DNA from 4 places in the Peribacillus sp. FSL E2-0159 genome. Region 3 is predicted to be linked to each of the others. Evidence: riboswitches for the same ligand, from Rfam matches in the RefSeq annotation. Region 3 holds a riboswitch; each other region holds the start of a gene.
The links. Region 3 has a riboswitch for S-adenosylmethionine ahead of NYE63_RS12460 (Na+/H+ antiporter NhaC family protein). Riboswitches for the same ligand answer to the same signal wherever they lie in the genome.
Positions count from the first base shown of each region.

Region 1 (5,907 bases), 2.7 Mb from region 3:
TGACTGAAAAAATCAAAAGGGATTCAAGTGAGCAATACGGGGATTTTGTCAGCTCGCTTAACTCATTGACAGAAAAACAAAATACCATGGAGGACCTCAAACAATTCGATCAACATTTTGATAAGTTTCTGCCACAGCTCGATTTAATGATTTCCACACAAAACCATGAAGCGATCATGAATATGAAAGCGACGCTTTTGGACCTATTCGCCAATGACTTAACCTTCAAATCGATTTATCTTCTATCGACCGCATTATCCAATAAAAAGGAACTTACACATTTAAACCAATTTATGTATCCGGTTACTTTCTGGGCACCGGTCATCAAATCGAACGAAATGCTTAAAAACGCAGGCTGATCCAAATAAAAAAAGCTGCCGAGATCTAAATTCGGCAGCTTTTTCATTTATCCTGACAGTATGTACTGATCAAACGACATACCCTAATATCTTTAAACGGTTTTCAACAAAACTCAGCGCGTATTGAAATACATCATCACGCTCTGGTTCATTGAAGATTTCATGATAAAGCTTAGGCCATTCCTTATATTGCTTTTCACTGGCCAAGTTATAATTAAACCACTCACGAACCGCCTTCTTATTCACGATTCGGTCATCTCCGCCCTGCATGACCAAAAGCGGCACATCCTGAAATTCAGGAATCTCTTCAAAAGCATCCTTCATGGCCTGTGCCAACTCGCGATACCAGCGTATCGAAACCTTCGTGATATATAATGTATCGTTTCTATCGGATTCACGAACTTCCGCACTTCTCGTCGCCATTTCAGGTGTCAATCCGGAATCTACCCTGAACATAGGCATCACGAAGTTCAAACCATGCGAGATGGTTGTAAGGAACTTCCGCGGCTTCGTCACGAGGCCCAAGCATGGAGAAGAAAGAATCACCCCTGCAATGTCCCATTCCTCTTCCTGAAGAAGGCGTATCGAAATCAAACCACCCATGCTGTGTCCAAGTAAAAAGACCGGCAACGAATATTCGTAAGCCTCTTCTATCCAGCTTTTCACTTCGTCCAAATACTCATCAAAGGAATCGATATGTCCCCGGTAGGCGCGAGTTGTCATACCCTGCCCAGGAAGGTCGCCCATGACGACATGGTATCCAGCTGAAAGCCACATTTGTGTTACCCACTTATAACGTCCGTGATGTTCCATTGCCCCATGAATGATGACAATGACGCCCTTTGCGTCTCCTTCTGTCTCCCATTTCCACATTCGAAATCCCCCTTTCACTTTTCACTTGTTGTAAACAATCCATGATAGTTAAAATAATATATATAAATTATAACCATATTCGTGATTTTCGACAAAAAAGAAATCTAACAAGTTGTACATTGCTATTATAAATAGCCAAGTGTATTTGCATACGGTATATTAAAATAATACATAAAAACATTCACTTCGGAAAGGAAATGATTGAAAATGATTATTTATCCGTATAAAGGCAAAGAACCTGAAATTGCTGAAAGCGCTTATATTGCTGAAAATGCTGTCGTGACTGGTGATGTCAAAATTGGCGACGAAACATCAATTTGGTTCAATTCCGTCATTCGCGGTGATGTATCCCCAACCATCATCGGGAAAAAAGTCAGTATACAGGATAACAGCGTCTTGCACCAAAGCCCAAATAATCCATTGATCATCGAGGATGAAGTAACCATTGGCCATCAGGTCATTTTACATAGCTGTAAAATCCGTAAAGGAGCTCTAATTGGCATGGGATCGATTGTACTTGATGAAGCTGAAATCGGCGAAGGCGCCTTCATCGGTGCCGGCAGTCTCGTTCCCCAAGGTAAAATCATTCCACCGAACATGTTGGCATTCGGACGCCCGGCTAAAGTCATTCGCGAAATCAACGAAGAAGATCGCCAGGATATGGAACGCATCGTACGCGAATACGCCGAAAAAGGACAACACTATAAAACGGCGGAACGAATAAAGTAACTCACGAGTAATTGACTGAAAGTTACGAGTATTGTACTCAAACTCACGAGTAAAAGTTCCAAACTCACGAGTAAACGCTCTAAACTCACGAGTAGCTGACCCAAACAAGCTTGTAATCGACCCTAACTCACGAGTATTGCACGTAATTTGAATTTCTTTATGATTTCTTGAATTATTCCCGCTGACGGCAAAATTAATCCATAAAAAAGGTGTCCCGCTAATTGCGGGACACCTTTTTATATGGATTACGCTTGTGCTTTTAATGTTTCTGCTTTGTCCGTGCGTTCCCATGGAAGATCGACATCTGTACGGCCAAAGTGTCCGTAGGCAGCTGTTTGTTTGTAGATTGGGCGACGAAGGTCAAGCATTTTGATGATACCAGCTGGACGAAGGTCGAAGTTAGCGCGAACTAGGTCAACAAGGACTTCTTCGCTAACTGTACCAGTTCCGAAAGTATCAATAGAGATTGATACAGGCTCTGCCACACCGATTGCGTATGCCAATTGAACTTCCGCTTTGTCGGCAAGGCCGGCTGCCACGATGTTTTTCGCAACGTAACGAGCAGCGTATGCAGCAGAACGGTCAACTTTAGTAGCATCCTTACCAGAGAATGCACCGCCGCCGTGACGAGCATATCCGCCGTAAGTATCAACGATGATTTTACGACCAGTAAGACCAGCATCCCCTTGAGGTCCGCCAATTACGAAACGGCCAGTTGGGTTGATGAAGTACTTAGTTTCAGCATCGATCAATTCAGCTGGAACGACTGCTTTGATCACATGTTCTTTTAGATCGGCTTGAATTTGTTCAAGCGTAATTTCTGCATCGTGCTGTGTAGAGATAACGATCGTATCTACACGTACAGGAAGGTTATTCTCATCATACTCCACAGTTACCTGTGTTTTACCATCAGGGCGTAAGTAAGGAAGCGTTTCATCTTTACGAACTTGAGCCAAGCGGAATGAAAGTTTATGCGCCAATGAAATCGGAAGCGGCATAAGCTCTTCTGTTTCATTACAAGCGAATCCGAACATAAGACCTTGGTCCCCTGCACCGATTGCATCGATTTCTTCGTCTGACATGTTTCCTTCACGAGCTTCCAATGCTTTATCGACACCAGCTGCGATATCGGCAGACTGCTCATCAATGGAACTCAACACGGCACAAGTTTCAGCATCGAAACCGTATTTCGCACGTGTGTAACCAATTCCTTTAATCGTATCACGAACGATACGCGGAATATCCACGTAAGCGGACGTTGTAATTTCACCGGCAACAAGTACAAGACCTGTTGTTACACTAGTTTCACACGCTACACGTGCATTTGCATCCTTAGCAAGGATAGCATCTAAAATGGAATCTGAAATCTGATCACAAATTTTGTCCGGATGGCCCTCTGTAACAGATTCAGAAGTAAATAGACGTTTCTTTGACATCATATTTCCTCCTTGGAAGTTAGTATGTTGTAGGCATAAGCCTGTTTTTACGGAACTCGTTTCCCTCATTAGTTTCAACTATAGACACAGAATTACTTATAAAAAACACAAAAACCTTCCCTGGCAAATGAGGAAAGGTTTAAAATTCTGTCTTCTATCCTTTCACTCTTATCGTTCAAGGGTTTTTTACCTTGCTCAGGTTAGCACCATCACCACTATTCCTTGAAGACCTTCGCTTTATTTTCGGCGATCGATCTTGGAGTCAAGTTCAATATGGCAGGTTGCTGGGTTTCAAAGGGCCTGTCCCTCCACCAACTCGGGATAAGAGAATCCGTACAATTTAAGATATTATCGTATCTAGCTGGAATTTGTCAATGCTTTTCTAAAAAGAACATTTCCACTCAGAATGGCGTTCATTTGAAAAAACATGTTGATACAACGTCCTAGAAGGGTTTAAAATGCAAAACACGAATAGAAATGTTGTAAATTGCCATTAATAATAAAGTATTGAGCATTCGAAAAATCGACACCCTGACTTTCCCAATAGACATATATTGCTTACTTACTTCCTATTAAATTAAAATTTTCTTCATGAAAGTATATGCGATAATCGTAACTCGGTCCCTGCCGGATTAAAATGATTAACGCGACCAACTGAAAATAATCACAAATTAAAAGAAATAGTATAGACTAATTAAATGAATGTGTTATACTAATTGTAATCTAAAAACTTAAACAAAGGAAGGTACCTCATATATGAATTCTGTAGATGTTTCTAATGAGTTACACCAATTATTAACAGGAAATAATGTGCAAACTCAACTTTCAGTTCCTCAATTGGTCGAAAAAGTATTAAGCAGAAGTGAAGGCGTTTTAACATCAACCGGCGCGGTAAAAGCTGAAACTGGCAAATATACTGGTCGTTCACCTAAGGATAAATATATCGTGGAAGAAGCATCAGTTAAAGATAAAGTTGATTGGGGTTCAGTGAACCAGCCAATTTCCGAAGATGTGTTCAATAAACTATATAATAAAGTAGTTGACTACCTAAAAGCAAAAGAAGAGATCTTTGTTTTTAAAGGTTTCGCTGGTGCAGACGAATCATCACGTCTTCCAATCCGTGTTGTTAATGAATATGCTTGGCATAACCTTTTCGCCCATACTTTGTTCATCCGTCCAAACGAAGAGGAACTAAGAGGTCACGAAGCAGAATTCACAATCCTTTCTGCACCTAACTTCAAAGCAGACCCAGAAGTGGACGGAACTTCATCCGAAACTTTCATCATCGTTTCATTTGAACGCCGTACAATCCTGATCGGCGGAACAGAATATGCAGGAGAAATGAAAAAATCGATCTTCTCGATCATGAACTACTTACTTCCAGAGGCTGGAATCCTTCCAATGCATTGCTCTGCTAACGTAGGACGTGAAGGGGACGTCGCTTTATTCTTCGGACTGTCCGGTACAGGTAAAACAACTTTATCCGCAGACACTAGTCGTAAACTGATTGGCGATGACGAGCACGGCTGGTCTTCTAACGGCGTATTCAACATCGAAGGCGGCTGCTATGCGAAAACGATCAATCTTTCACGTGAAAAAGAACCACAAATTTTCGATGCGATCCGTTTCGGTGCCGTACTGGAAAATGTTGTTGTTGATCCGGATACACGTGAAGCGAACTATGATGACAGTTCATTGACTGAAAATACTCGTGCTGCTTACCAAATGCAAGCGATCGATAACATCGTGAACCCAAGTATTGCAGGACATCCTAATACAATCATTTTCTTAACAGCTGATGCTTCAGGCGTTCTGCCTCCAATCAGCAAGCTTTCGAAAGAACAGGCAATGTTCCATTTCCTAAGTGGATACACTAGTAAATTGGCTGGTACTGAAAGAGGCGTAACTTCACCGGAAGCTACATTCTCCACTTGCTTCGGTTCACCTTTCTTACCGCTTCCCGCTCAACGCTATGCTGAGATGCTTGGTGATAAAATTGACGAGCACAATGCAAAGGTATACCTTGTCAACACTGGATGGACTGGCGGAGCATACGGAACTGGAAGCCGTATGAAACTTGCTTACACTCGTGCGATGGTACAAGCGGCACTTGAAGGTGAATTAGCTAACATCGAAACGATCAAAGATGAAATCTTCGGTTTGGATATTCCTCTTCATGTTCCTGGGGTTCCTGACGAAGTGCTTCAACCAATCAAGACTTGGGCAGATCCTGCCGCTTATAAACAAGCAGCAACAGCCCTTGCCGCTCAATTCCGTGCAAACTTCAAGAAATTCGGCAGTGTTCCAAGTGAAATAGAAGAACTTGGCGGACCGACAGCTCAATAAATTGTACACAAAAGGACCAAGCTCTTGCTTGGTCCTTTCGCTTTTTCGACAAGAAATGACTCTTTCCGAAACATTACTTTAAACCAAGACTAGGTTATACTTCATGGTTTTTTTACTGTTATCCTTATTGAATTGAAGATAATTGCGACACTCCTCCCCGCATG
Region 1 is NZ_CP152053.1:5,199,292-5,205,198, forward strand. It holds gene NYE63_RS25360 (hypothetical protein) at 1-359, shown strand, start outside; gene NYE63_RS25365 (alpha/beta hydrolase) at 429-1,232, opposite strand; gene NYE63_RS25370 (gamma carbonic anhydrase family protein) at 1,443-1,961, shown strand; gene metK (methionine adenosyltransferase) at 2,207-3,400, opposite strand; SAM riboswitch class I at 3,563-3,725, opposite strand; gene pckA (phosphoenolpyruvate carboxykinase (ATP)) at 4,154-5,743, shown strand.
Region 1: it holds a riboswitch for S-adenosylmethionine, as region 3 does, so the genes downstream of both, metK (methionine adenosyltransferase) here and NYE63_RS12460 (Na+/H+ antiporter NhaC family protein) in region 3, are expected to answer to the same signal.

Region 2 (5,907 bases), 2.9 Mb from region 3:
ACTTTTACACAAGATGAGGGCGTCCGTCCAGGCACGACTGCTGAAGTGCTAAAAAAACTAAGACCCGCATTCTCTGTTACAGGATCCGTAACAGCAGGGAATTCATCACAAACGAGTGATGGTGCAGCCGCGGTCATGGTCATGGATGGGGAAAAGGCCTCTTCATTAGGGTTGAAACCGATGGGTAAGTTCCGTTCCTTTGCTGTAGCAGGGGTACCGCCTGAAATTATGGGCATCGGACCGATTGCGGCCATTCCAAAAGCTTTGAAGCTAGCGGGCCTTGAGTTATCCGATATTGGTTTATTTGAATTGAATGAAGCATTTGCTTCCCAATCCATTCAAATCATTCGTGAGCTCGGATTGAATGAAGAGATTGTCAATGTGAATGGTGGAGCCATTGCCTTAGGCCATCCACTAGGATGTTCAGGAGCAAAATTGACATTAAGCCTGCTTCATGAAATGAAGCGCAGAAACCAACAGTTCGGAGTCGTGACAATGTGTATCGGCGGCGGAATGGGTGCTGCTGGAGTATTTGAATTATTGGCGTAATCCCACCCCTCCCGGAAGCTGTCATGCTTCCGGCGGGTTTACTATCTTAAATACTTAGGAGGAAATAACATGTCCAATCAAACTACAGATAACCTCATTAAAGGCGGAGCCTTTTTAGTAGAAGATATTACGTATGATAAAGTGTTTACACCGGAAGATTATTCTGATGAGCATAAAATGATTGCCAAAACTGCCGAGGATTTCGTAGTGAATGAAATTCTGCCGCAGGTTGAACATTTGGAAAACCATGAATTTGACCGTTCCGTTAAATTACTGAAGCATGCAGGTGAAATCGGTTTACTTGGTGCTGACGTTCCTGAGGAATACAGCGGATTGGGTCTTGATAAAATCAGTTCGGCATTGATTACGGAAAAAATGGCACTTGCAGGCGGCTTCGGAATTACGCATGGTGCACATGTAGGTATCGGATCTTTGCCGATCGTATTATTCGGGAATGAAGAACAAAAGAAAAAATACCTCCCATTACTTGCAACGGGTGAGAAGATTGCTGCGTATGCCTTAACGGAACCAAGCTCAGGTTCCGATGCCTTGGGAGCAAAAACGACAGCGAAATTGAATGCAGAGGGAACACACTATATTTTAAATGGTGAAAAACAATGGATTACAAATGCAGGCTTTGCAGATGTTTTCTGTGTATACGCCAAAATCGACGGCGAACAATTCTCCGCCTTCATTGTTGAGCGTGAGTATAAAGGCGTATCAACTGGTGCTGAAGAGAAGAAAATGGGGATCAAAAGCTCCTCTACTCGGACTTTAATCCTCGAAGATGTACATGTCCCAGTCGGAAATCTTTTGGGTGTAGCAGGAAAAGGGCATGTCATCGCTTTCAATATCCTGAATATCGGCCGTTATAAATTAGGCGTCGGTGCTGTCGGCGGATCTAAACGTGCCCTTGAGATTACAGCTGCTTATACGAATCAACGTCAACAGTTTAAAACGAAAATTTCCGATTTTAACTTGACGAAAGAAAAACTTGCAACAATGGCATCTAAAATTTATGCAGCAGAAAGCTCTGTATACCGTACCGTTGGCCTTTATGATCAAAGACAAAGCAAATTGACGGATGAGCAAGTGAAAGATGGGAAATCAATGGCGGCTGCAATCGCTGAATATGCCATTGAGTGTTCATTGAATAAATTCTTCGCTTCCGAAGTATTGGATTATGTTACGGACGAAGGCGTACAGCTTCATGGCGGCTATGGTTTCATGCAGGAGTATGAAATTGAAAAAGCATATCGTGATTCCCGTATTAACCGGATCTTTGAAGGAACAAATGAAATCAATCGATTGCTTGTCCCGGGAACTTTCCTGAAGAAAGCACTTAAAGGGGAATTGCCGCTTCTTCAAAAGGCTCAAGGCCTGCAAGAGGAATTAATGATGATGATGCCGGAAGAACCTGGCGATGAGCCATTGGCACAAGAAAAAATGCTTGTTAGAAACGCTAAGAAAATCGGTATTTTGGCAGCTGGCCTTGCTGCGCAGAAATACGGCAAAAATCTTGATCAAGAACAGGAAATCCTCTCCAACATTGCTGATATCGCATCCCTTGCCTATGCAGCGGAATCCGTGGTATTGCGTACGGAAAAAGCAATTGCAGCTACAGGTCTGGAGAAGAACAAACAAAAAGTGCTTTACACAGAAATCTTCGTTCAGGAAGCTTTCAATGAAATAGAGCAGCATGCAAAGGAAACGTTAATTGCGGTGGAAACAGGCGATACTCTTCGCATCATGCTATCGTCGCTCCGCAAGCTGACAAGACACAATCCAATCAATGTCATTGCGAAAAAACGTGAAGCTTCCGTCAAGGTAATCCAAGCGGAAAAATATGCTCTTTAAGCATTGAATCAGAATCTTTAAAGGGAATGTCCGTAAAGGCATTCCCTTCAGTTTGTAGACAAAAGGGGTTCTATCTAAATTCTAAAAACAAAGTAGATTGGAACAGGTGTGCGAGACGCCTGCGGGAAAAGCGCGTCCAGGGTAGACCGCCCGCGGAAAGCGAGTGTCTGGAGGCTACGTTTCAAATAGTACAACCCCTTTATTTCCTTTAATGAAATCGCATTGGAAATTCAAAAGACATTTCGTTGTATTGCGTGCTGAAAACGGGTATTCTATTGATAGGTGGTGAAATGATGGGCTTAACATTATATTGGTACCCAAAATGCGGCACATGCCGTAATGCGAAGAAGTGGCTGGATAATCATGAACTGCAGTATGAAGCGATCCATATAGCGGAAAATCCGCCTTCGCGAACTGAAATAGAACAACTATATAAAATCAGTAATTTGGAATTGAAGAAGTTTTTCAATACTAGCGGTCAAAAATATCGGGAGCTGGGCTTAAAGGATAAGCTGAAAGAAGCTTCTGAAGCAGAGATGCTTGATATATTGTCCACAGATGGAATGCTTCTGAAAAGGCCGATTGTTACGGATGGCACCAAAGTGACGGTAGGTTTCAAAGAAGAGCAATTCGAACAGGTTTGGAACTGAAATTTCACAAAATATTTGGTTAATTCCTTACTTAAATAAACAATCTACCTTATAATGGAATAGATAAAATAAGCTGTACATATGGAGGGTTAATAATGACAACAACACCAAAAGAACTTCGTTACACTAAAGAACATGAATGGGTCAAAACGGAAGATGGAACAGTGCGCATTGGAATTACAGCTTTCGCACAATCCGAGCTTGGGGACATCGTATTCGTTGAGCTTCCGGAAATCGGCGATGAATTGAAAGCGAACGAACCATTTGGAAGTGTTGAGTCCGTTAAGACCGTTTCTGAGCTTTATGCTCCTATCAGTGGCAAGGTTGTAGAAGTAAACGAGGATTTAAGTGACAACCCTGAATATGTAAATGAGTCTCCTTATGAAAAGGCATGGATGGTCGTGCTTGAACCATCTAATAGCAGTGATATTGAAAACCTGATGAGTGCTGAAGAATATGAGAGTTTAATCAACGGTTAAAAAAGAAGGAGAGGGGGGACTGAAAAGGCCTGCTCTCTTTTTCATTTTGTACAGTGGCAGTTGCGCACATAATTCGTGAGATGGAGTGATGACATGGAGTGGGGCGAATTCGATAAAGTGATCATTGTAGAAGGCAGTTCCGATAGAAGAAAAGTTGCCTCCGTTTTAAATGAAGATGTGGAAATAAGATGTACGAATGGGACCATATCATTAACTAAGCTGGATGAATTAGTGGATGAATTGATGGACCGTGATGTTTATCTCCTTTTTGACGCAGATGAATCAGGAGAAAAGCTGCGGAAGCAATTCCGAAGGGAAATGCCGGAAGCGAACCACCTGTATATTAATAAAATGTACAAAGAAGTGGAAAGCTCACCCGAACATCATATCGCAACTGTGCTTCTATCTGCCAATATGAATGTGAAAATGAAATTTTTAAGTCAAAGGGTGAACGACTAATTGATGCAGGAATGGAAAGAAGAAGAGTGTAAGCTTGCTGTTGAAAATGGGGAAACCTTTTGCTTATATTTATATACGCCTTTATGCGGCACCTGTCAGGTTGCCTCCAAGATGCTGACGATATCCTTGGAGCTATTCCCGGAAATGAAGTCAGGCAAAATGAATATGAACTATGTCCAAGGAATTGCCGAATCATTTGAAATCGAAAGTGTTCCTTGTTTATTGCTTTTCAAAGAGGGACAGCTGCACAAAAAAATATATGCCTTTCAATCCGTTCCCTATTTGTACGGATTGCTTAAGGAAATCAGCTAAGAAACCAATCAGAACCATGGTTGGTTTCTTTGTTGCGGACATTTGAATGCGAGATTGAAATTAAACAAAGAATATTCTAACAATTCATTGACTGATTTATTCTAAAATGCTATATTTTGAATAAAGTAACGGCAGAATTTAATAGTTCTTATCAAGAGTGGCGGAGGGACTGGCCCGACGAAGCCCGGCAACCGGTATATATTTATATACGGTGCTAATTCCAGCAGAGTGTTGGCTCTGGTAGATGAGGTGTGTTCTTGAAACCTCTTCTTATTGAAGTGGTTTTTTTGTTTATAAAAGGCCAGATTTCATATAATTCCAACTAAATCCATAGAAAAAGGTGAAATCATATGTCAGAGAAAAAGTTGCGTTTCGAAACATTGAGTGTTCATGGCGGTCTGCAAGCTGATGAAACAGGTGCCCGTGCAGTTCCTATTTACCAAAGCAATGCATACTTGTTCAAAGACACCGACCATGCAGCGAATTTATTTGGCCTAAAGGAGAATGGCTATATATATACACGACTCCATAATCCCACGGTCAGCGTTTTTGAGGAAAGAATGGCCTTATTGGAAGGCGGTATCGGCGGATTGGCAACATCAAGCGGAATGGCTGCCATCTCACTTTCAATCCTGAATATTGCCGCTGCAGGGGATGAGATTGTTTCAGCCTCTACATTATATGGCGGTACGTATAACCTTTTTGAAAACACACTTCCTAAATATGGAATCAAAGTGAAGTTCGTTTCTCCCGATGACCCTGAAAATTTCAAAAGGGCGATTACGCCAAGAACTAAAGCCATTTTTGCTGAAACGATCGGAAATCCAAGTTTGAGGGTGCTCGATATTGAAGCGGTAGCGGAAATCGCCCATGATGCAGGCATACCTTTAATCATTGATAATACCTTCGCGACACCATATCTATGCAGACCAATTGATTTTGGAGCGGATATTGTCATCCATTCCGCTACAAAATGGCTTCTGGGAAATGGAACGACGCTGGGCGGTGTCATCGTGGATGGAGGGAAGTTCGATTGGAACTCGCCAAACTACCCTGGCTTTACGGAGCCTGATCCAAGTTACGACGGTCTGGTATACGCCGAGGCAGTTGGACCTGCTGCATTCATAACGAAAGCCCGAGTCCAGTTACTTCGTGATTTAGGCCCTGCGCTAAGCGCCCAAAGTGCATTCCAGTTTACGCTTGGGCTTGAAACGCTGCATGTAAGGATGAAAGAGCATCTATCAAACACCAAGTCTGTCATTAACTATTTAAAAAACCATCCTGCCGTGACTTGGGTTTCACATCCTGGTGATGAGGATCATCCGGATAAAGCCCTTGCGGATAAATATTTGCCAAAGGGAGCTGGATCAGTCGTTACATTTGGGATACAAGGTAATCGCGAAGCTGGGGCAAAACTTATCAATTCGGTAGAATTATGGTCCCATGTAGCGAATGTTGGGGATGCGAAGAGCTTGATCATCCACCCAGCCAGTACGACCCATCAACAATTGAATGAGGCGGGGCTTGCGAAAGCGGGTGTGCGTGCTGATCAAGTCCGTTTATCTATTGGGATTGAAAATGTAGACGATTTAATAGAAGAT
Region 2 is NZ_CP152053.1:5,390,529-5,396,435, reverse strand. It holds gene NYE63_RS26475 (acetyl-CoA C-acetyltransferase) at 1-549, shown strand, start outside; gene NYE63_RS26470 (acyl-CoA dehydrogenase family protein) at 619-2,406, shown strand; gene NYE63_RS26465 (arsenate reductase family protein) at 2,700-3,056, shown strand; gene gcvH (glycine cleavage system protein GcvH) at 3,152-3,535, shown strand; gene NYE63_RS26455 (toprim domain-containing protein) at 3,629-3,994, shown strand; gene NYE63_RS26450 (thioredoxin family protein) at 3,998-4,306, shown strand; SAM riboswitch class I at 4,452-4,557, shown strand; gene NYE63_RS26445 (O-acetylhomoserine aminocarboxypropyltransferase/cysteine synthase family protein) at 4,657-5,907, shown strand, end outside.
Region 2: it holds a riboswitch for S-adenosylmethionine, as region 3 does, so the genes downstream of both, NYE63_RS26445 (O-acetylhomoserine aminocarboxypropyltransferase/cysteine synthase family protein) here and NYE63_RS12460 (Na+/H+ antiporter NhaC family protein) in region 3, are expected to answer to the same signal.

Region 3 (5,907 bases):
CCTGAAATGGATTCACGCCAAATCATCCTTTCATTTCCCAATTCCTCTAGCTGAATTTCTTTTCTGTCTTTCCATGTGTGGTCGGATGGACATACCAATATCAATTCGTCCTCGGCGAACTTGTCTACAATAAAATCGGTGTTTTCCACAAGTCCTTCCACCAAGGCCAAATCAATGACATCGTTTGAAAGATCCTCCAGAACCCGGGGGCTGTTTTTTATCGTTAATGTCACTTTTATTTCAGGCTGTTGTTTTTTAAATCTCCCAAGCAAGCTTGGCAACAAATACTCACCGATAGTCAAGGATGCCCCTACTATGAGGTTTGCATTGTACTTGCCAGTTGATTGTTGAATCACTTCTTTTGAATGGTTGAAGTCATTTACAATAGCTTTTGCAAAAGGGTATAACAACTTTCCTGCCTCTGTAACTCTCAGCCTTCCTTCCTCACGGTCGAATAACAATGTGTTATAATAATTTTCCAGTTGATGGATTTGTCTTGTTACAGCGGGTTGAGATAGGAAACTTAACCTCGCTGCCTGGCTTATGCTTCCTTCATCCACCACTAAACAAAACATTTTTAGATTTTCTAATTTCAAGAAAACGACCTCCATGTTTTTTGATAGTTAATTAAAATGATAGCATCATAAAGGTAAATGGTGAAATGAAAAACGAGTGCTACATCCCCGAATAAGTGAGGCTATTAAATTATTGGCGACATTCTTTATAAAACGGATAAATCTTCTGGGTATAACGTTTTGTTATACCCGATGATTTTGTTGCAATTTACCCATTCCTTTTTCTTTGATATGTTAGTAATAAGATTTAAACAAAGCATGCAAAGGAAGTGACTGATGTCAATGAAAGGACAATGGAAAACTCTATTCCATTTATTTTGGACCTTTTTTAAAATAGCACCTGTCACATTCGGAGGCGGGTTTGCGATGATCCCTTTAATCGAAAAAGAAGTGGTCGAAAAGAGGAAATGGATGAAAAGCGAAGAAGTTACGGATGTTTTTGCGTTATCTCAGTCCGTACCGGGAGCTGTAGCCATTAACTCCGCCACCTTTATCGGCCATCGAATTGCCGGAATGAAGGGGGCAATGGCAGCCATGATCGGTGTTTCATTACCTACCTTTTTAATTGTTCTGCTCCTAGGCATTTTGTATTTTTTCATTCAGGATAATCCGAAGATAGAATCCGCATTCATATCGATCAGAGCTTCCATAGTAGCCATCATCGCCTATGCAGCTATCAAGATAGGAAAAACGGCTGTTGTAGACAAAGCAACTTTCTGTATTTTATTAGTAGGAATTCCAGTCCTCTTCTTTCTTCACCCAGTGATGGTTATATTAGCAGGAGCTGTAGCAGGTATTGTGACAATCTCCATTAAGAGAAAATTAGGATACGATGTCAAGTTGGACAGAAAAGATATGAGAAAAGAAGAAAATGATTTCGAACCTTTCATGGGTGCTGGCATATAGGTAAATCAAAAAAGGTCTAACTAATTTTCAAGAAAGCGTGTGATATTATGATGGAATTGTGGGAGTTGTTTAGCACCTTCTTTATTATCGGCTTTGTATCGTTCGGTGGCGGATACGCCATGATTCCCGTAATAGAATCGGAAGTCTCACAGCATGGATGGATGTCAACGCAGCAATTTACCGATATAATCGCCATTTCCGGGATGTCACCAGGACCTGTCACAGCCAATAGTGCCATTCTCGTTGGCTATTCTACTGCTGGATTAGCAGGAGCCATTTCATCCACTCTCGGAATCTTGCTACCTGCTATTATATTCGTGACCGTTATAGCCACATTCTTCAGCAAATTGAATCATTTTCCAGTTATTCAATCCATGTTTTATGGATTAAGACCCATTGTCACTAGTTTAATCCTCTTTGCGGCAATCAGTTTGGCACTTTCCAATCATATGATAGCTCCGAACTTTTCATGGCATACGATTAGCTTATTACTCGTTTTTGGATTATCGTTATTTGCCCTAATGAAATTACGCTGGCACCCAGCCTATGTAATTATTCTTTCTGGTTTAGTTGGTGTTGTCCTCTATTCATGACAAATGCCTCAAGCAAAACCATTATCAATATGGACCGGAATGAAGCACAGATATTTTGGTTATGAAAAAAATTGTTTATCATAATTTAAAGAAATATCAAACAGATGAATTGGAATTTTCAGGTCAGATGAAGTCGGCTTTGATTAGTTTAGGACACTTATTCTGAAATAAGAGCGAGGATGACTTCTGAATAATTTTTACGCTTATGTTTTAGTATTTCGATCATACAGAAAACACCCTGTATCCAATGATCCAGGGTGTTTTTCATTTCCTATTCTCATTTTAAGAAGTACGTTTCTTCGCTACATCTTCTTCAGACCGAAACCGTGGAAAACCAATCAAGATGGCAACGACTCCACAAAGTCCAATTAGTATTGGGTAATATGAATAAGGCAAGATGCTTATCGGTGAAATCTTTGCTACTCCTGCTGCAACAAGCAGCTGTGCCCCATATGGAATCAACCCTTGGATACAACAGGCAAAAACGTCAAGTAAGCTCGCCGATTTACGCGGATCAATCCCATACTTTTCAGCAATATTTTTGGCAAGTGGCCCGGCAATGATAATCGAAATCGTGTTATTTGCCGTTGAAAGGTTCGTCAAACCAACAAGCCCGGCAATGCTGAATTCCGCCCCTTTTTTTGATTTGCTATTTCGGGTCACGAGGTGGAGCAGATAATCGATGCCACCATTATGTTTTATTACAGCAACCATGCCTGCAATTAAAATGGCAAGGAAGGATATTTCATACATTCCCGCCATTCCTTCACCAACTTTTTGAATGACACCCAACGGTTGATAACTTCCATCTGCCAAGCCGATTATTCCGGCAAATACGATACCGATAGAAAGGACCAGGAACACATTGACTCCTGCCAATGCAGTGATCAATACGCAAAGGTATGGAAGAATCTTCACCCAATTATAAGAATTTTGGGTGATGTCGGCTTGTTCACCCATCGTTAAAATTCCAAGAATGGCGCATGTGATGATGGCCGCAGGTAAAACGATGAAAAAATTCACCTTAAACTTATCCTTCATTTTCGTTCCCTGTGTTCGAACTGCAGCGATTGTCGTATCTGAAATGAAGGATAGGTTATCTCCAAACATCGCACCACCAATAACGGCAGCCATTGAAAAGGCAAGCGAAATATCGGTTTGCTCGCTAATTCCCACCCCGATAGGTGCTAGGGCTACAATCGTTCCCATGCTAGTCCCCATAGATAGAGAAATAAAACACGCGATAATGAATATCCCTACCATTAAAAGATTTTGCGGAAAAACGGCTAAGGCAAGATTCACCGTTGATTCAACTGCCCCCATGCCATTTGCAACTTCGGCAAAAGCGCCGGCTAAAAGGAAAATGATAACCATTAACATAATATTGGCGTCACCGGCACCTTTACAGAAAATATCAACCTTTTGATTGAAGCTTTCTTTCCGATTCATTGCCAATGCAGCTGCTGATGCAATAGAAATTGCTACAATCACTGGAAATGAATAAAAATCTTTAGTGACGATTCCGGACCCTATAAATAAAATTAAAAATACGACAAATGGAATCAATGCCCATGGATTCCCTTTATTGTTTGCACTCATGATGTACACCTCTTTTTATTTTTCCCATGACATGTGTCATAGCTTTTATTCTTTTAACAGTTTTCGCAAATAACACCAAACTTGATTACCCATTCATGGAGCTATAGCTAAAAAAAACTGTCAGCATAAAAAAGACCCCTTCTATTAAACAACAAGAAGAGGTCTTTTAATTTATAAAAAACACCCTCCTTATCTTTCAGGCGAAAATCAGCCTGCTGGATTTGGCACAGCACTCCTATTAAGTCCGCTGCCGAGACATCTTCGGGCCAGTCCCTCCGTCTCTCTTGATAAGAAGATCAAAATTATATAATTTATCAAATATTACGATGCCTGTCAGAAAAGTACCAGGCTGGAAACTTGCTGAAACCATCTTAGTTTGTGAAAGTGACATCGAAAGTCGTATTGAAAAGCAAATATAAGAGTACAGCATTTTGTCTATTTTCGCAAGGTTTAGTTTTAAAGTATTTCACATGCTCCTTAATGATTATAAAGAGATCTTGACATGTGCAGTTATTCATTTTATTTCAATAAATGAAACTCTTGTTACATTTGGATAAAACACCAAAAAGCCATTTCGGGACGGAACTAATATAAAAAAGAGGTCTAATGACCTCTTAGCAAATTTGTTGTATTAGATTAGGTGAGTTATTTTTAGTCGAGTTCACATCAGTCGATACTTCAAATGCTTCCATCTGTTCCGAATCGAATGACTTTAAATACTGTTGCAGATATGCAGGATCATTAATGGATGGATTCAACCAATCTTTTTCATCTTCTGGTTTAAGGATGACAGGCATACGATCATGAATGCTGGTCATTAGCTTATTAGGAACGGTTGTTATAACGGAGCACGAATAGATGCTGATGCCTTCAGGAGATTTCCAGGATTCCCAGAGACCGGCCATTCCAAATGGAGCATGGTTCTTCAGTTTTATTCGCATCGGTATTTTTCTCTCTGATGTCTTCTTCCATTCATAAAAAGAGTCAGCGATTATCAAGCATCTCTTCTTCTTATACGAATTCTTGAAGCTTGCTTTCTCTGAAATGGTTTCCGCTCTGGCATTGATCATTTTATAGCCCACTTTTTCGTCTTTTGCCCAGAAAGGAATGAGTCCCCACCGAAGATATCCAAGTCGATTCCTCGCCCCGTCATTAATGACAGAGAGCACGGATTGGGAGGGAGCAATATTGTAGCTGAATTGGTATTCCTCATCAAATGATCCTTGAATATCAAACCGTTCTTTTATTTCTTCAATGTCAGTGAAAAGGGTGTAACGTCCACACATAATATCGCCTACCGTATTAAGATTTATTACAGTGTAACAAATGGAACGGGCAGGCACAAATCAACTTTCTAAAATCCTGATGTCGGTAAATGGTTGATTAAATAATTCGCTGGAAATCAAAAGGGTGCCAAGGACTTCTCTTTCATCTTCAGCTTTAATGATTTCCGACAAAATTAAGGTACTGCCATTCCTGACCGTTACTTTATATTCATTCATGTAATTCCCCCTCAAAAGGCTAGATGGTTGTTATTATAAACTAAAAACCCCCAAGTATCAGTACTGAACTTTGGCAGAGTCACGGTTAATCTTCTAATGGGGAGGCCGCATGGAGGTTCCTTTATACTTCTAAGGGTTGGGACCATAACTTTTTGTAAACGAGGCGAGAAAAAAGACTGTCCATGAATGATTCATGGACAGTCTGGGCGCTGTCAAAGGTTTTTCGCTTCAATACTGATAATTGATTATGGAAATAGCATTGAGGAAAGCCCCAACAGTCGGTACGAATAGGCTCGCTCTTATAGAAGAACCAAATGGAGGAGTTGCCCCTATTCCATGTCCATTCATTATTTAAAATGCAGTAAAACCTCATTTATTAAATGTGCTGCCAATGTAACGGTTTTATTATTTTCGTCCAACGAAGGATTCACTTCCGAGATATCAAAGGAGAGGATCTTTTCATTCGATACGATATGCCTGATAATGGCACGGACCAATTTCGGATTCAGTCCAAACGGCGATGGAGCACTTACCCCAGGTGCGTAGGCTGAATCAATAACGTCTGTACATAATGTAAGAATAATGTAGTCATATTCCTTAGAGAAAGCATTTATCCGCCGCTTAGTTTCATCCATTTCGTTCAATGATAAATCTTCTTCCAAAATGTAGTCGACCTTACTTCTCTCAGCAGTTTCAAACAGTGCCTTCGTATTCCCCTGCTTCTGAATTCCG
Region 3 is NZ_CP152053.1:2,536,408-2,542,314, reverse strand. It holds gene NYE63_RS12475 (LysR family transcriptional regulator) at 1-596, opposite strand, end outside; gene NYE63_RS12470 (chromate transporter) at 852-1,481, shown strand; gene NYE63_RS12465 (chromate transporter) at 1,529-2,074, shown strand; gene NYE63_RS12460 (Na+/H+ antiporter NhaC family protein) at 2,357-3,673, opposite strand; SAM riboswitch class I at 3,860-3,967, opposite strand; gene NYE63_RS12455 (SOS response-associated peptidase) at 4,288-4,959, opposite strand; gene NYE63_RS12450 (hypothetical protein) at 5,020-5,175, opposite strand; gene hutG (formimidoylglutamase) at 5,523-5,907, opposite strand, start outside.

Region 4 (5,907 bases), 2.7 Mb from region 3:
TTTTTTTTGATTATGCCGATCGTTACGCTGATACATTTGAGCGGGCATATTTTCTTTGTTACGATCTTTGGGGGATCAGAAAAGAAAATCTTGATCGGTTGTGGTAATAAACTTTTCGCCTTTCGGAACATAGAGGTAAGGAAATATTATTTTTGGAATGGGACTTGCGAGTTCAAGGGATTGAAACATGATAATCGATTGACGAATACGCTGATTTATTTAGGGGGGGCTATCTTTAATTTAGTCAGCATGCTGATCATATATAGCTTAGTGTATCAGAATATCCTGGACAGCTCGGTAATCTGGTATCAATTTATCTATTTTTCTTTTTATGTTTTGTTTTTTTCCTTGTTTCCGATGTATTTCTCGGACGGGTCGCCTAGTGATGGGAAGGCTGCGGAATTGGCATTGAGGAACAAGCTGGAAGATAGGGTGACGGATGATATATTTGTGAAGAAAATGGATGATGAAGATAGCTGCAAGTAAAAAGGGGACGTGCTGGTGGGCGTTCTTTTTTTGTTTGCTCTCGACTTTAGGATTAGGGTTCATCATAAGGCTAAAATCTAGCCTTATGATGAATGTATATATAACGGTCTAGGATTTTATGGACTGAGCTATTTTCCTGTTTGACGATGAACTCGAAAGGACCAGAACAATGACCATGGCAATGGCAACCCCTGTTGCACCGATCCAGGTTATGGAAGCAAGGGATACTTGTTCTACAGCATCACCGCCAATTCCAGCACCGGCCGCCATGGCCAATTGCATCATCGACTGATTCAGACCGAGCATGACTCCTGATGATTCAGGCTCAAGGGTCGCTAAATGATATTGCTGTGTCGGTCCTGATGACCATGCTGCGAACGACCATAATGTAAGGATTGTCAAAACGGCCATCAATGAATTCGTAACGATGGACAACATGATGATCATCACAATATGCAGCGCCATACCGCCAATTAGTGTAAATGATACACCCCATCGATCCGTACTATATCCGCCAAACTTTGATCCGATCAGGCTTGCGATACCGAATATAAGCAAGGCCGTGCTAAGTAGAGAATCACTTATTCCCGATACGGATAGCAGGTAAGGGGATAGATAGGTATAAGCTATCGAGTATCCGCCAAGCCAGAAGAAGGTTATCGATAATCCAAGGGCAACTTTCCTTTTTTTAAGGAGGGCCAGCTGCTGGAGAAGTGGTACTGGTTTATCCCCTTTGGTAGGAGGAATGGTAAAGAATAAAAAGATCATGGCAATCAGGCCGAATAGGGCGATTCCGCCAAAGACGGATTTCCACCCGAATGCATCCGTCATAATTCTTCCGAGTGGTACGCCAATGATAAGGGAAGCTGTAAACCCCATGACAACTGTCGCAATAGAACTTGCTTGTTTATCGGGCGGAGCAAGCTTAGCGGCAATATTCAGAGCGGTGACTACAACCAAGCCTGCACCAAGTGCCATGATTATGCGTGCAAATAGAAACGGTCCAAAGCCTGGTAATAGAAAGGCAAGCAGATTGGCCACTACGAATAGTCCAAGGGAATACAACATTAATCTTCGTCTGTCTAAACTTGCTGTCAAAGCCATAAGAATGGGTGTACCGATTGCGTAGACAAGGGAGAAAATTGTAATGAGCTGTCCTGCGGCAGCAAGGGTCACTCCAAGAGAATCCGCAATCTTATCCAAAATCCCGGATATGATGAATTCGGATGTTCCTACTAAAAAACTGATAATCGCCAACATGTAAATTTTCCATGTATTAAGCAAGATAGATTCACTCCTCATTAATGATTAGTAATTTTATATAAATACATATCGTAATATGTTAATATGTATGAATAAAAAATAAACATATCGCGAAATGTCGAATTGTTAGTGAGGAAAATGAACCCAACCCTCTAAGGTACGGATCAGGTTCATTTTCATACTTCTTCTTTCAAGAAATCAGTAATTTTTGAGATTGCATCTTCATCTCGTTTGTAATACGTAAACTTTCCTATCCGCTCCGTTTTAATCAATCCTGCTCTAAGAAGCATCGAGAGGTATTGAGAGGCCGTGGACTGGGTCATGTTTAATTTTTCCGTAATCTGACTTACGCAAACGCCGGTTTCCTTCATGTCTATTCCCTCATGAGGGGTGAAGTGGAGTTCAGGCGCCTTGAGCCATTGTAAGATTTGCAACCTGGATTCATTGGATAATGCTTTAAATATCTCGATTGTTTTCATACATTTCATTATATCGAGAATTATCGATATGTCAAATGATTAATAAAAAAATCATTCCCATATTTCTTTTGCTACATCAACGACGAATTTCAGCTTTTCCCATTGCTGTTCTTCCGTTAGCTTGTTGCCGTGATGGGTAGAGGCGAAGCCGCATTGCGGGCTTAAGCATAATTGCTCGAGAGGAACGAAGTTCGAGGCTTCTTTAATGCGTGCCTTAACAGCTTCCTTGTTTTCGATTTCTCCATTTTTTGAAGTGACGACTCCTAGGACGACACGGGCTCCGCCATTTGGTATGTATTCCAATGGTTTGAAGTCCCCTGAGCGTTGATCGTCGTACTCCAAGAAGAATCCATCGACTTTTTCTTTTGCCAATAAAGTTGGGGCTATACGGGCATAACTTCCTTCGAACGCCCATGTCGACTGGTAGTTTCCACGACATAGATGTGTAGTGACGACAAGGTCTTCTGGTTTGCCTTCCAATGCGCCATTAATGACGCGAAGTGCTAGATCAATTAATTGTTCCCTCGTATATTTTCCATCTTTGAATTGGAAATCTGGAGCTGAAAGTCTGGCAATATATACATCATCCAATTGAAGATAACGTACACCTGCTTCATAAAATGCTTTCAAAGCATGCTGATAGGCTTTGATGATATCATTTGCATAGTCTTCAATATTAGGATAGATGTCTTCATTATGAATGCCTGCAGCAAATAATTGATTCGGACTGGGAATCGTTTGCTTGGCAACGGCACGTCCGTTCACGATTTTGTTCAATTCAATGAAATCACGAATGAAGGGATGTTCAGGATTGAATGAAACCTTCCCAGTATTGCGAACGTTATATCTCTCTGTTTCCACACCATCGAATGTGAGACCTTTTTCAGTCACATATCCCTCGATGCCATTTAAATGTTCGAGGAAGTCAAAGTGCCACCATGTTCGTCTGAACTCACCGTCCGTAACGACCTCTAATCCAACTTCAATTTGTTTATCGACAATCCGATTGATTTCTTCGGTTTCAACTTCACGAAGCCGCTCTGCTGAAAGGGTACCTTCCCTAAATTGCTTTCTGGCAATATGTAAACGTTCCGGTCTTAATAAACTTCCGACGTGATCGGCCCTGAATGGTGCTTTCGTTAATGTGATTGACATGTTGCATTCCTTCTTTCCTTTTAAAAATAAAAAACCTCTTCTTAAAAAATAAGAAGAGGTGTTGGCAACAAAGCTATATACTCTTCTTATCTTCAAGTTTTTACACTTCTGGAATTAGCACAGTACATGAATAGTCTGTTGCTGAGGTATCAAAGGGCCAGTCCCTCCACCTCTCTGGATAAGAGTTGTCTATTAAATTAAGTATGACTATACAGGTAGTTTGTACAAAGGTCAAGCGTTGAAGGTGGAAGATTTTGAATATACCGATTATTAATTTGGGCAGAAATGTTAACTGCATCGGGGAACCTGGCATATGCTATAACCGACGTTTCATATGCATGGCAGGAGGGGAATGCGAGGATGAGTACATTCAGTCCATTCAAAAATGGCATACCGATAACGGTAACTGAAGCCATGATAGAGAGAATTGTAAAAATGAAATCAGATGGTCACGATATTAAAGTCGAGATTACGCCAAAGCATATCGTGCTTTCAGGAACGATGGAAGTGAAAAAAATGATGTTTAAGAAAAACGTAGCTTTCCGGATTACATTAAAACCGGTACACGTCGAAAATAGAACGATTTCATTTGAATTAGTGGGAATGGAACCGATTGACAGGAATTTCATCAATCAAAGGATATTTAACAGACCGCCATTTTTTGAATTTGAAAATAGAACGATCAAGATGAATGTTAATGCTTGGAACATCGTGAGAAAAATTCCGGTGGGCACAATTAAATCGTATGAACTCGTCGAAGGTGCATTGAAAATGAAACTTTCTTTATGATTTAAGGGGATATTTTACATACATCCTTACTGCAATCTATAAAGGGAGTGCCAGGTATGTTAGTGTTATGGTGACATTGGACATGAAAAAATGTGTTTGATAAATCAAGCTCTTTAAAATATACTAAATGACTTGAAGTTTTGAGTTTTTCTGGGAATGAGGAGGATAATAATGGATCAGAAGATTTTGCCTGCTTCAGCAAGCATGAAGGATTTCGAAAGATTTTTAGAAAGTTCCTATGAAATAGGTGTGTTTCTTGATTTGCATATATCACAATTGAAAAATGTAAGTATGATGGCAAAGCAGCATAATAAGAAAATGATTTATCATGTCGATTTGATTCATGGCATAAGAAGTGATGAGTACGCGACAGAATTCATATGTCAGGAATATAATCCCTATGGGCTGATTTCGACTAAATCAAGCGTTATATTGAAAGCGAAGCAAAAGGGGGTCATTGCCATCCAGCGAATCTTTTTAATAGACTCACATGCGCTTGAGAAGAGTTATAAGCTGGTGCAGAAAACCAAGCCGGATTATATCGAAGTATTGCCGGGCGCCATGCCATGGATGATAAAAGAAGTGAAGGAACGATTGCAGACACCCATTTTTGCAGGCGGCCTCATACGTACTTCGGATGAAGTCCTGAACGCCCTCGATGCTGGAGCGTCGTCAATCACCACTTCCAAAACTGAATTATGGGATATCGTCTAATAGGGAAATTGAAAAAAATTACAGAAAAATAGATTAATTTTTCACAAAATATTGACAGCGTTTTCATAACCTAGTATATTTTACAGTACAAGTTAATATATGTGACGGAGACTAGGAGATTCACAACAGATCTATTCATAATTTTTTTATGAAGATAGTTCTGCTGTGGATCTCCTTTTATTTGTTGGCAAGGTTTAAAAATTTATCAGGGGAGGGGTTTTATCATGACTCCATTTTGGGGAGAAGTGTTAGGCACGATGATATTAGTTTTATTCGGAGCAGGTATTGGGGCGGGTTCATCCTTAAAGGGTTCCTATGCAAAGGATGCCGGTTGGATCGTTATCACGATAGCGTGGGGATTGGCTGTTACCATGGGTGTTTTTGCAGTGGGTTCCATAAGCGGGGCGCATTTAAACCCGGCGGTCACAGTAGGGTTTGCTATTATTGGGGAATTTCCTTGGAGTGATGTGCCTGGTTACATCGTGGCACAAATGATTGGCGCAATCCTGGGCGCAACTCTAGTATTCCTGCACTATTTGCCACACTGGAAAGCAACTGATGATCCAGGAACGAAGCTTGGTGTGTTTGCGACTTCACCTGCGATCCCGCACACATTTTCAAATCTATTAAGTGAGATGATTGGAACTTTCATCCTTATTCTTGGTTTATTATTTATAGGTGCCAATGATTTTACAGAGGGTCTAAACCCATTCGCAGTAGGGTTATTGATTGTCGTGATCGGGATGTCACTTGGGGGAACGACCGGATACGCCATTAACCCGGCCCGCGACCTGGGGCCGCGCATCGCTCACTTTTTGCTGCCGATACCTGGTAAAGGCAATTCCAATTGGGGCTATTCATGGATTCCGGTCGTTGGACCGATTGTTGGGGGTTCACTTGGTGCCGTTTGTTATAAAGCCTTCTTTATGGGGGAAATAACAGCAGGATTTTGGTCTGTTTTGGGTGCAAGCCTGGTACTATTGATATTAGCCTATGCTTTTGGTAAAAAACAGTCACATGA
Region 4 is NZ_CP152053.1:5,259,827-5,265,733, reverse strand. It holds gene NYE63_RS25790 (hypothetical protein) at 1-486, shown strand, start outside; gene NYE63_RS25785 (MFS transporter) at 595-1,770, opposite strand; gene NYE63_RS25780 (metalloregulator ArsR/SmtB family transcription factor) at 1,926-2,228, opposite strand; gene NYE63_RS25775 (5-methyltetrahydropteroyltriglutamate--homocysteine S-methyltransferase) at 2,280-3,383, opposite strand; SAM riboswitch class I at 3,467-3,568, opposite strand; gene NYE63_RS25770 (hypothetical protein) at 3,744-4,172, shown strand; gene NYE63_RS25765 (glycerol-3-phosphate responsive antiterminator) at 4,344-4,886, shown strand; gene NYE63_RS25760 (MIP/aquaporin family protein) at 5,111-5,907, shown strand, end outside.
Region 4: it holds a riboswitch for S-adenosylmethionine, as region 3 does, so the genes downstream of both, NYE63_RS25775 (5-methyltetrahydropteroyltriglutamate--homocysteine S-methyltransferase) here and NYE63_RS12460 (Na+/H+ antiporter NhaC family protein) in region 3, are expected to answer to the same signal.